Linked DNA regions of Cytobacillus sp. IB215665. The protein of the gene in region 2 interacts with the protein of the main gene of each other region in a pairwise test. Links are inferred from orthologs where the notes say so. Each region holds a gene or a part of one and is shown on either strand. Other genes may lie near its edges.

Evidence for each region.
Region 1: the proteins of secA (region 2) and SLH52_RS12530 interact in binary tests that used the Escherichia coli proteins (3 or more experiments, as listed by UniProt). The link is inferred for Cytobacillus sp. IB215665 from one-to-one orthologs.

What each region holds. Positions count from the first base shown.
Region 1 is NZ_JAXBME010000009.1:57,569-62,709, forward strand. What follows is about bases 1,538-4,364. They hold SLH52_RS12530 (alkaline phosphatase), read left to right. Parts: upstream 1,538-2,173; coding sequence 2,174-3,556; downstream 3,557-4,364. Other genes in these bases: SLH52_RS12525 (sigma-70 family RNA polymerase sigma factor), read right to left, coding at 1,538-1,832; SLH52_RS12535 (PEP/pyruvate-binding domain-containing protein), read right to left, coding at 3,904-4,364. Outside these bases: ATP-dependent Clp endopeptidase proteolytic subunit ClpP, read right to left, coding at 512-1,087; more of SLH52_RS12525, read right to left, coding at 1,113-1,537; more of SLH52_RS12535, read right to left, coding at 4,365-5,141.
Region 2 is NZ_JAXBME010000001.1:370,435-375,856, forward strand. The notes cover bases 1,542-4,649. They hold secA (preprotein translocase subunit SecA), read left to right. Parts: upstream 1,542-1,895; coding sequence 1,896-4,403; downstream 4,404-4,649. Outside these bases: hpf (ribosome hibernation-promoting factor, HPF/YfiA family), read left to right, coding at 108-653; SLH52_RS01535 (hypothetical protein), read left to right, coding at 876-1,403. UniProt on the Escherichia coli protein: Required for protein export, interacts with the SecYEG preprotein conducting channel.

The sequences.
Region 1 (5,141 bases), on a different replicon or contig from region 2:
TAATTTAATAAGGCTGTTTTCGCATTGATCGTTGCTTCCGTTCTTAGATTTTTAGGACCAATACTTCTAGAGTTCGTACCATCTTTTCTACTTCATACTGTCCATATTTAGTAAAAATAACAACAAAGCTTATGAAAGAGCCTTTAATAAACGTAACAATGGATACGAAAAGAGCCTAAAAGCACACAAAAAACCCCATCCCTATAAGGGACGGGGTATCCGCGGTACCACCCTTTTTCTATCGACGCCGGTCAATAGCACTTAGCAACGTACAATCATACGTGTTCCTATTAACGGGGGAAATCCGTTCAAGCTTACTTCATTCAGCTTGACTTCTCGGAGATGATTGTTCAACTAAAGTCCGAACGCTAGCTTTCAGCACCTACTAGCTCTCTGGAGGACGGTTCATTTAGTTTACTTGTTCTCGTCATCAAATTTTGTGTGCTTTTATTAAAAAGTATATTAATGGATATTTATTTTGGTGTCAAGAAATTTCTCATATACTTGCTGATTAGCTAATGATGTCATCAATAAGCCCATATTCCTTTGCTTCTTTTGCACTCATGAAATTGTCTCTATCTGTATCTCTAGACACTTTATCGAGTGATTGCCCTGTACGATCAGCAATGATTTGATTAATATGTGATCGAAGCTTGACAATTCGGTTAGCTGAAATTTCTATATCTGTCGCTTGACCTTTAGCACCTCCTAAAGGCTGATGAATCATGACTTCACTATTTGGAAGCGCATAACGTTTCCCTTTTGTTCCACCAAGTAAAAGCATTGCACCAAAGGATGCCGCCATACCAGTGCATATCGTTCGTACATCAGGTTGGATATATTGCATCGTATCAAAAATCGCAAAGCCTGCTGAAGTCGAACCACCTGGACTGTTAATATAGAGGGAAATATCTTTCTCTTCATCATTAGCTTGTAAAAATAATAGCTGTGCTACTACACTTTGAGCCATATGGTCATTGATTTCTTCACTAACCATAATAATACGATCCTTCAAAAGCCTTGAGTATATATCATAGGAACGCTCTCCACGACTTGTTTGCTCAATGACATAAGGTATTGTACTCATTTCTTTCCTCCATCATCATATTTATCTATGCTGCCATAGAAACTATGCCTGCCCGAGAGGATATTGGACGTATCAACTTACTATTACATACAGGCTTTTCACTATCACTACTTAGAGAATCAATACTTGGAATCACGCGGATAAGTATTTCAGGATCTTGCATTTTTAATGACAAATAAAAAGAAGTGATTAACTGTTCTTGTTCTTGCTCTGGCCATAAGCAATGAACTAGTGACAATGGGTCATCAAGTGAAATGTTTTTTATCCGCTTTTTTCCACGATGAAGTATACTTTTAACAGCCGTTTCTGTCGTTGTTAAAATGTTTGCAATTTCAGTAATTTGATATTGAAATGCTTCCTTTAAGATAAAAACGACCGCTTGCTTCGGTGTTAATTTTGACACTAATTTTTGGATGATATCTAAAGAATGCTCTAAGTGATCAACGTCAGTAACTATCGTTTCCGGAGTAGATTCAATTGTTTCACGCTGTCTTTTTCGACAACTATCAATCCATTGATGATAAGCTATTTTATTTAACAATGCGGAATTCACATCAGGCAAATCCTTATACCGCTGAAGTGCTTTGAGCAAAGTTTCTTGTACAAGGTCATCCCCATCCCAACTATTTTGAGAAAGAAAATAACAGTATTTTGTTAGCTTCTCATAATTCTTTTCTAATTCATTTAATGACAAGGCTGTATGTTGATCGTCCAAGTTCGTGCAAGATTTAGCATTTGTGTACACATCTACTCCTCCTTTTTGCACCTCTCAATATATAAAACGAATAACGATAAAAAAAAGATACGGCTAAAAAAATTTTTCTTGCCTTTTTTCAATAAACTTGAAAGCAAGATGATGAATTACAAGTATTTACTAACAACATTACAGTTAAACAAAGGTAATCCTCCTAGCTTAGTATTCTCTTTTAAAGTACGTTTCACCATTAGTCATTATTCGATCATCGACATCCCATTATTTTACCAATTTACATTTTATTTACTAAATGTTAGTAATTTATCAATACCTCTTTTACATTTTTCTCTTAAACTATTATGTGATCAAACATATAGGGAGGAAATAATGTTATGAAAAAATGGAATTGGAAGAAGTCACTGTTACCTGTGGCACTTGTTAGTACATTAACAGTAAGCAGTATCGGTCTTTTGCATGGTGAAGAAAAAGTTGTTAATGCAGCCTCATCAAAAAATGGCAAAGTAAAGAATGTGATCTTTATGGTCGGTGACGGAATGGGTGTTCCTTATATGACAGCTCTTCGTTATATGAATGATAATCCAGACACAGAGCAATATGAAAAAACTGCTTTTGATCCATATTTAGTAGGATTACAAACTACATACCCAGACGATCATGAAGAAAATGTTGTTGATTCTGCTGCAGCTGCAACAGCAATGTCTGGTGGTATAAAAACATATAATGGCGCTATTGCTGTAGATAATGATAAATCAGATGTAAAAACAGTTCTTGAGCAAGCAAAAGAAGGTGGTATGGCAACAGGGTTAGTAGCTACATCACAAATCAATCATGCTACACCAGCCGCATATGCTGCTCACGATGAATCTAGAAAGAATTACGATCAAATCGCGGATGATTATTATGATGACCTCATTAACGAAGAGCATAAAGTGGACGTTTTGCTCGGAGGCGGTACATCATACTTCGATCGCGAAGACCGCAACTTAACTAAGCTATTCCAAAAGGATGGATATAGTTATGTTACAACACGTGATGAATTGTTAAAAGATAAAAATGACCAAATCCTAGGTTTATTTGCTCCGAAAGGTATGGACAAAATGATTGACCGTACTGCTGATATTCCTTCTTTACAAGATATGACAAAAACAGCAATTGAGCGCTTAAGCAAGGATAAAGACGGCTTTTTCTTAATGGTAGAAGGCAGTCAAATAGATTGGGCGGGTCACGATAATGATATCGTCGCAGCCATGAGTGAAATGCAAGATTTTGAAAATGCCTTTAAAGAAGTGATTGAGTTTGCTAAAAAAGATGGTGACACACTTGTTGTTGTGACAGCTGACCATTCAACTGGAGGATTCTCTATCGGAGCTAACGGTGTTTATAACTTCTTCGTTGAGCCGATCAATGCATTTAAGAAAACTCCTGATTACATTGCTAATGAAATTGTTGAAGGACTAGAAGTAGAAAAAGCCTTAAGCAAGTACATTGATTTAGAATTAACTGAAGAAGAAATACAATCTGTAAAAACTGCTGCTAATGCTGAAGAAGATACATTTACTGTTATTGACAATGCTATCGAAGTTATTGTAAATACTCGTTCTCTATCTGGCTGGACGACAGGTGGACATACTGGTGAAGAAGTGCCAGTATATGCATATGGTCCTCAAAAGGAATTATTTGCAGGCTTCATTGACAATACAGACCACGGAAAAATCATTGCTGAATTATTAGAAGATAAGAACAAGAAAAAGTAGGTTTTAAGAGGGTGCTATCATTTGATGGTACCCTCTATCACATATTCTAGTAAAATTTTAGCGTGCTTGTGATGTTCAAAATGAAGCAATTAGCTCAGGTTTACTCACCCTACGACTCATTTGTCTTAGGATATTTTCACAACAGTTGTTGTTATTCTAAGAAATGAGCACTTATAAAATGGCATTTTCTCATACTTTTTTAAAGCGTTACAATGGAATAAAAACTCATTTGCTCTTGTGATTTCTAAAAAGCAGCCGCAAAGTTACGATAAGAACGTTCGTGTAAAATATGAATATAGACTTAAGGAATACAAAGCTAAATTCATAGTTAGTTAATTATTCATATCTTATTGTTTTATTATTTCAACCGTACCAGTCTCACCGTTAATTCTAACCATTTGTCCATCCTTCAATGTTGCTGTTGCAGAAGGTATACCGACAACTGCAGGAATGCCATATTCTCTTGCTACAATTCCACCGTGACTAACAGGTCCACCATACTCCATGATAAGCCCTTTTGCAGTCATGAACAACGGTGTCCAAGCAGGGTTCGTACTTTCAGTAACAAGAATCTCTCCTTCTAATAACTCAGCTTTATTTGGGTCAAAAATAACCCTTACTTTCCCCTCGTAAATACCTGCTGATAAAGGAACACCTTGCAGGATTTTGCTATGCGGATCAACATTTTGAGCCGAGTAAAATGTTGATCCAGTATTTAATACAATGCGAGGGATCGTTGTTCTAGCAAACTCCCTTATATATATTTCTTTGTTCGTTAGAATGGTAGACCTTAATTGCTTCCTACTTCTTATATCCTGCATCCTTAAAAAAAAGATATCTCCTGCATCATCAATTAAGCCGCGCTGCTCATACAACTGACCTACTTCTAACATAACCTCTCTCGCTAGTGCCAACATTCTTACGATATCAAATTTTGGATACTCTCTCATTCCAGCAGCTATTCGATAATCAATGATCATCTTCCTCATTTTCCTAGCTCTTCTTTCACCTTTTAATACTTTAATTCTCTCAAATATTTCATTAATTAACTGATCTGCTTTTTGCGCATTCCCAAGAACTTCGTCAATGTTCCGATTGTACATTTGATCTACCATATACGATTTTATTAAGTTTATGATATATGTTGGATCCTCTGACCATCTCTTTACACCAAAATCTAATTCAATCGTACTTCTGTGTCCAAATTCCTTTAAAAACTGTCTCACTTTAGGGTGATCTTTTGTTGGTTCTATCCCCTCTTCATCAAAGTACTTTGCCAAATAATTAAGTTCCATACCTAATTCAACAGTTATACAATTTGGGAATGATTTTGTTAGCGGAACGATATCATAATCATCACCTAACATTTTCGAGAGCTTCTTACTAATTTTTGAGAAATTAGCAAATGCTACACAATATAAGGCTTGCTTCTGAGATAATTTGAATGCGTTGACAAGTGTATCCTTAATAAAATCCAACTTCTCTTCAACTGTTTGGAGAGAACATGCAAGCTTCATATGTTCTTCAACTACAGCATGACCTATTTTCTTCATCTGTTCATATCTGTCTTCAGAAGCGATTTTAT
Region 2 (5,422 bases):
TTGAAGAGTACATGAGGAACGGAAAAGCAAACCAACGCAGATATTCACTGTCATTTTTCCCGGACTTTTTTGAACATCCTCAAGTTAACTAAAGGAGGAGTTCGTGTATGATTTACAACATTCGTGGTGAAAACATTGAAGTAACTCCAGCATTGCGTGAGTATGTTGAGAAAAAGATTGGTAAATTAGAAAGGTATTTCGATGATTCTTCAGATGCCACAGTCCATGTTAATTTAAAAGTTCATAGTGATAAGCATTCTAAAATAGAAGTAACGATTCCAATGTCTCAGCTATTGTTAAGAGCAGAGGAAAATCATGAAGATATGTATGCAGCGATTGACCTTGTTCTTGATAAACTTGAGCGTCAAATTCGCAAACACAAAACAAAGGTGAACCGTAAGTTCCGAGATACTGGAACTCCTAAATATATGTTTACAAATGAGCCTGTAGCGATTCCTGATGAAGAAGAGGATGACTTAAAGCTTGTCCGTACTAAGCGCTTTAACTTAAAGCCGATGGACAGTGAAGAAGCAATTCTGCAAATGAATATGCTCGGTCATAATTTCTACGTATTTACTAACTCAGAAACGAACCGTACAAATGTCGTTTATTTAAGAAAAGATGGCAAATACGGTTTGATTGAACCGAATTAATAATAATGATTAGAAAACGTTAGGTTGCTTAGAACCTAACGTTTTTTGATGTTAAATATGCTGTAGGATGTTTTTGGTAGTTTATTGACCAATATCTCATTGTTCTTTTATCGAATGTTACTTTTTCAATATGATATAATAAAACATGTCTACAAACCTCATTTGTAGTCAATGGAAGGCTAGTTCGAGGATTATCTTTGATAATGAATGGAGGTGAATATGATGGAGAAGCTGTTACTAGAATTTATGAGCGAAATGCGCGAATTTAGAACAGAGGTAAATGGACGATTCACAAAGCTAGAACATGAAATGAACGACCGCTTTACAAAAGTAGATGAACGTTTTACTCAAGTGGACAAACGCTTCACAAAGCTAGAAGGTGAAATGGACAAGCGCTTTACAAAAGTAGATGAACGTTTTACCCAAGTGGATCAACGCTTCACGAAACTAGAAGTTGAAATGGCCGAGCGCTTTACAAAAGTAGATGAACGTTTTACTCAAGTGGACAAAAGCTTCACAAAGCTAGAACATGAAATGAACGAGCGCTTTACACAAGTAGATAACCGTTTTACTACAGTAGATATGCGACTATCAAAAATTGAAAACGATGTAACGGTAATTAAGGAAGCTGTTGTAAATAACCTTTCTGAGTCAAGGAGTCATTTCAAACATATCGAACAATCTCTTCAGCAACATCACTCCATGTTCCAGTTAATGACTGATGAAATTAATAAAAAGTACCGCTATTAATATGTACTACTTCATTCAAAAACATTAAAGTAACAACAAAGTTGTTAAGACCCAAATCTCTAGCTCACTTCAAGAAACACTTTTTTTCACATACACACCTCCAATTGTTAGCAATTGAACAGCTTTGGAAGTCTACAGCCTAATATGAAGGATTTACAATAAAGAAACGATGTGGTTGTCACATACCCTTCTTTTAACAATACTTTTCGTAAACTACGTGAGTTATTAAAAAAATACTCTTATATGAATGATCTAACTCTTTTTCATACATGGTTTGTTAAGGTTTTTGAATCAAATATAAAATATTCATATGATTCTGCCTTCTTATGCTCCCACATTCCTCCAAAATGTTGTTCACTTTGTCTCAAAATGTTAATATTAGAAATAGGATTTCTATAAGGGAAAAAAACTTAGTATATACATTATTATATATCCAGTGTGTGTATATGTCGTATTGGGTGTAACTTATATGAAAATAGAGGAGCGTTTTGAATGCTTGGAATGATAAAGAAAGTATTTGATGGTAATAAACGTCAAATTACTAAATTAGAAAAGCTTGCAGCACAAATTGACTCATTAAGTGCAGATATGGCGAACTTAACGGATGAGCAGCTACAATCAAAAACAGCAGAATTCAAAGGTCGTTATGATAAAGGGGAAAAGCTTGATGACATGCTTGTTGAAGCCTTTGCGGTTGTTCGTGAAGCAGCAAAGCGTGTGTTAGGCTTATATCCATACAAGGTACAATTAATGGGGGGTGTTTCCCTTCATGATGGTAATATCTCTGAGATGAAAACAGGAGAAGGTAAAACATTAACAGCGACAATGCCAGTATACTTAAATGCGTTAACAGGTAAAGGTGTGCACGTTGTAACTGTCAATGAATACTTGGCAAGTCGTGATGCTCATGAGATGGGTCAGTTATATGAATTTTTAGGATTAACAGTCGGTCTGAACTTAAACGGTATGTCTCGTGAGGAAAAAATTGAGGCGTATGCTGCTGATATTACATATGCAACGAACAATGAGCTAGGCTTTGATTATTTACGTGATAATATGGTGCTTTACAAAGAACAGATGGTTCAGCGACCGCTATATTATGCGGTTATTGATGAGGTTGACTCAATTCTTATTGATGAAGCAAGAACACCTTTAATTATATCTGGTTCAGCACAAAAGTCAGCACAATTATATGTACAAGCTAATGCGTTCGTTCGTACGCTAAATAAAGAATCAGATTTCATTTTCGATGAAAAATCAAAAAGTGTTCAGCTTACTGAAGAAGGCATGAACAAGGCTGAACGTGCTTTCGGGATTGATAATCTATTTGATATTACACATGTTTCATTAAATCATCATATAAATCAAGCGTTAAAAGCGCATGCTAGTATGCATAAAGACATTGATTATGTTGTTCAAGATGGCGAAGTTGTGATCGTTGATCCTTTTACAGGACGTTTGATGAAAGGCCGTCGATATAGTGAAGGCTTACATCAAGCAATTGAAGCAAAAGAAGGACTTGATATTCAAAATGAAAGCATGACACTGGCAACAGTAACGTTCCAAAACTATTTCCGTATGTATGAAAAGCTTTCTGGTATGACTGGTACGGCAAAAACAGAAGAAGAAGAGTTTAGAAATATATATAATATGCACGTTGTTGGGATTCCAACGAATAAGCCGATCGTGCGTGATGATCGTGCAGATCTTATATATAAAACGATCGAAGGGAAGTTTCGAGCAGTTGTTGAAGATATTGCTGAACGTCATCAAAAAGGGCAGCCAGTACTTGTCGGAACAGTGGCTATTGAAACCTCTGAAATTATCTCTAAGTTTTTGAAGAAAAAAGGTATTCCTCATCACATCTTAAATGCGAAAAATCATGGGAAAGAAGCACAGATTATCGAAGAAGCTGGTCAACCTGGTGCGGTTACGATTGCAACGAACATGGCTGGACGTGGTACGGATATTAAGCTTGGTGAAGGCGTGAAGGAAGCAGGAGGACTTTCGGTAATTGGTACAGAACGACATGAAAGTCGCCGAATAGACAATCAATTACGCGGTCGTTCCGGTCGTCAAGGAGATCCAGGTGTGACACAATTTTATTTATCTATGGAAGATGAACTCATGCGTCGCTTCGGATCAGACAATATGAAAGCGATGATGGAGCGACTCGGCATGGATGATACACAGCCTATTCAAAGTAAAATGGTTTCAAGAGCTGTTGAATCTGCTCAAAAACGTGTTGAAGGAAATAACTTTGACGCTCGGAAACAGCTTTTACAATATGATGACGTATTACGTCAGCAACGTGAAATTATATATAAACAGCGATCTGACGTCCTTTCATCAGAGAATCTACGTGATATCGTTGAAGGTATGATTAAGTCAACGATTGAACGATCTGTTGATTTGCATACACCGAAGGAAGAGCTTCCAGAAGAATGGAATCTTAAAGGCATCATTGATTATACAAATGCAACAATGCTTGCTGAAGGTGATGTCACACTTGACCAAATTAAAGGTCAGGAGCCTGAAGAAATTAGTGAGCTTATCTTTGCAAAAGTAAAAGAACGCTATGATGAAAAAGAACAGCAATTAGAGACAGAGCAGATGCGTGAGTTTGAAAAAGTTATCGTTCTGCGTGCAGTTGATAGTAAATGGATGGATCATATTGATGCGATGGATCACCTACGTCAAGGTATTCATCTTCGAGCTTATGGCCAGATTGATCCATTGCGTGAGTATCAAATGGAAGGATTTTCAATGTTTGAAAATATGGTGGCTTCCGTTGAAGAGGACGTTGCGAAGTATGTGATGAAGGCGCAAATTAGAAATAACCTTCAACGTCAAGAAGTCGCAAAGGGACAGGCGGTTAATCCAAAGCAAGACGGAGAAAAGCAAAAGCGCAAACCAGTTAAAAAAGCAGTTTCGATAGGCCGAAATGACCCATGTTATTGCGGAAGTGGGAAGAAATTCAAACAGTGCCACGGCAAATAACAGGGATCTGACCCCCGACCGAGGCATTAAAGTGATAAAATGTATTTTTCTTTACTGTGAACAAAGGTGAGTTGGCAGTGGATGCTTGCTCACCTATTTTCTATGATAATTTGTTTTGATGTATTTATTTTACAGTCAACGGGATATACATGTAAGGTAGGTAAAAATTTTATTGAGGTGGAAAATAAATGGATTTAGTTGAAATTAAGCAAGAGCTTGACAAAATGGCTACTCGTTTAGCTGATTTTAGGGGGTCTCTTTGACCTCGATACGAAGCAAGCTCGAATAGATGAGTTGGAAGAATTAATGGCAGCACCATCCTTTTGGGATGATCAACAAGCGGCTCAAACTGTCATAAATGAAGCAAATGGCTTAAAGGACTTAGTTAACAAGTTTACAGAGCTAAATGAGACATTTGAAAATCTCGAAGTGACTCATGAACTTGTCAAAGAAGAGCCAGATGATGAGTTACAAAAAGAGCTTGAAAATGAATGTAAAGCATTAACGAAGGACTTAAATACATTTGAATTAGAGCTGTTATTAAGTGAACCGTATGACAAAAATAATGCGATTTTAGAGCTGCATCCAGGTGCGGGTGGTACTGAATCACAAGATTGGGGTTCAATGCTATTGCGCATGTACACACGATGGGCAGAGCGAAGAGGTTACAAAGTAGAAACCTTGGATTATTTACCTGGAGATGAAGCTGGTATTAAAAGTGTCACACTGTTAATTAAAGGGCATAATGCATACGGTTATTTAAAAGCAGAAAAAGGTGTTCACCGTCTCGTTCGAATCTCACCTTTTGATTCGTCAGGACGTCGACATACTTCATTCGTATCATGCGAAGTCATGCCAGAGTTTAATGAAGACATTGAAATTGACATTCGTACTGAAGATTTGAAAATAGACACGTACCGTGCAAGTGGGGCGGGTGGTCAGCACGTCAATACGACAGATTCGGCAGTAAGGATTACTCATACTCCAACGAACGTTGTTGTTACGTGCCAATCAGAGCG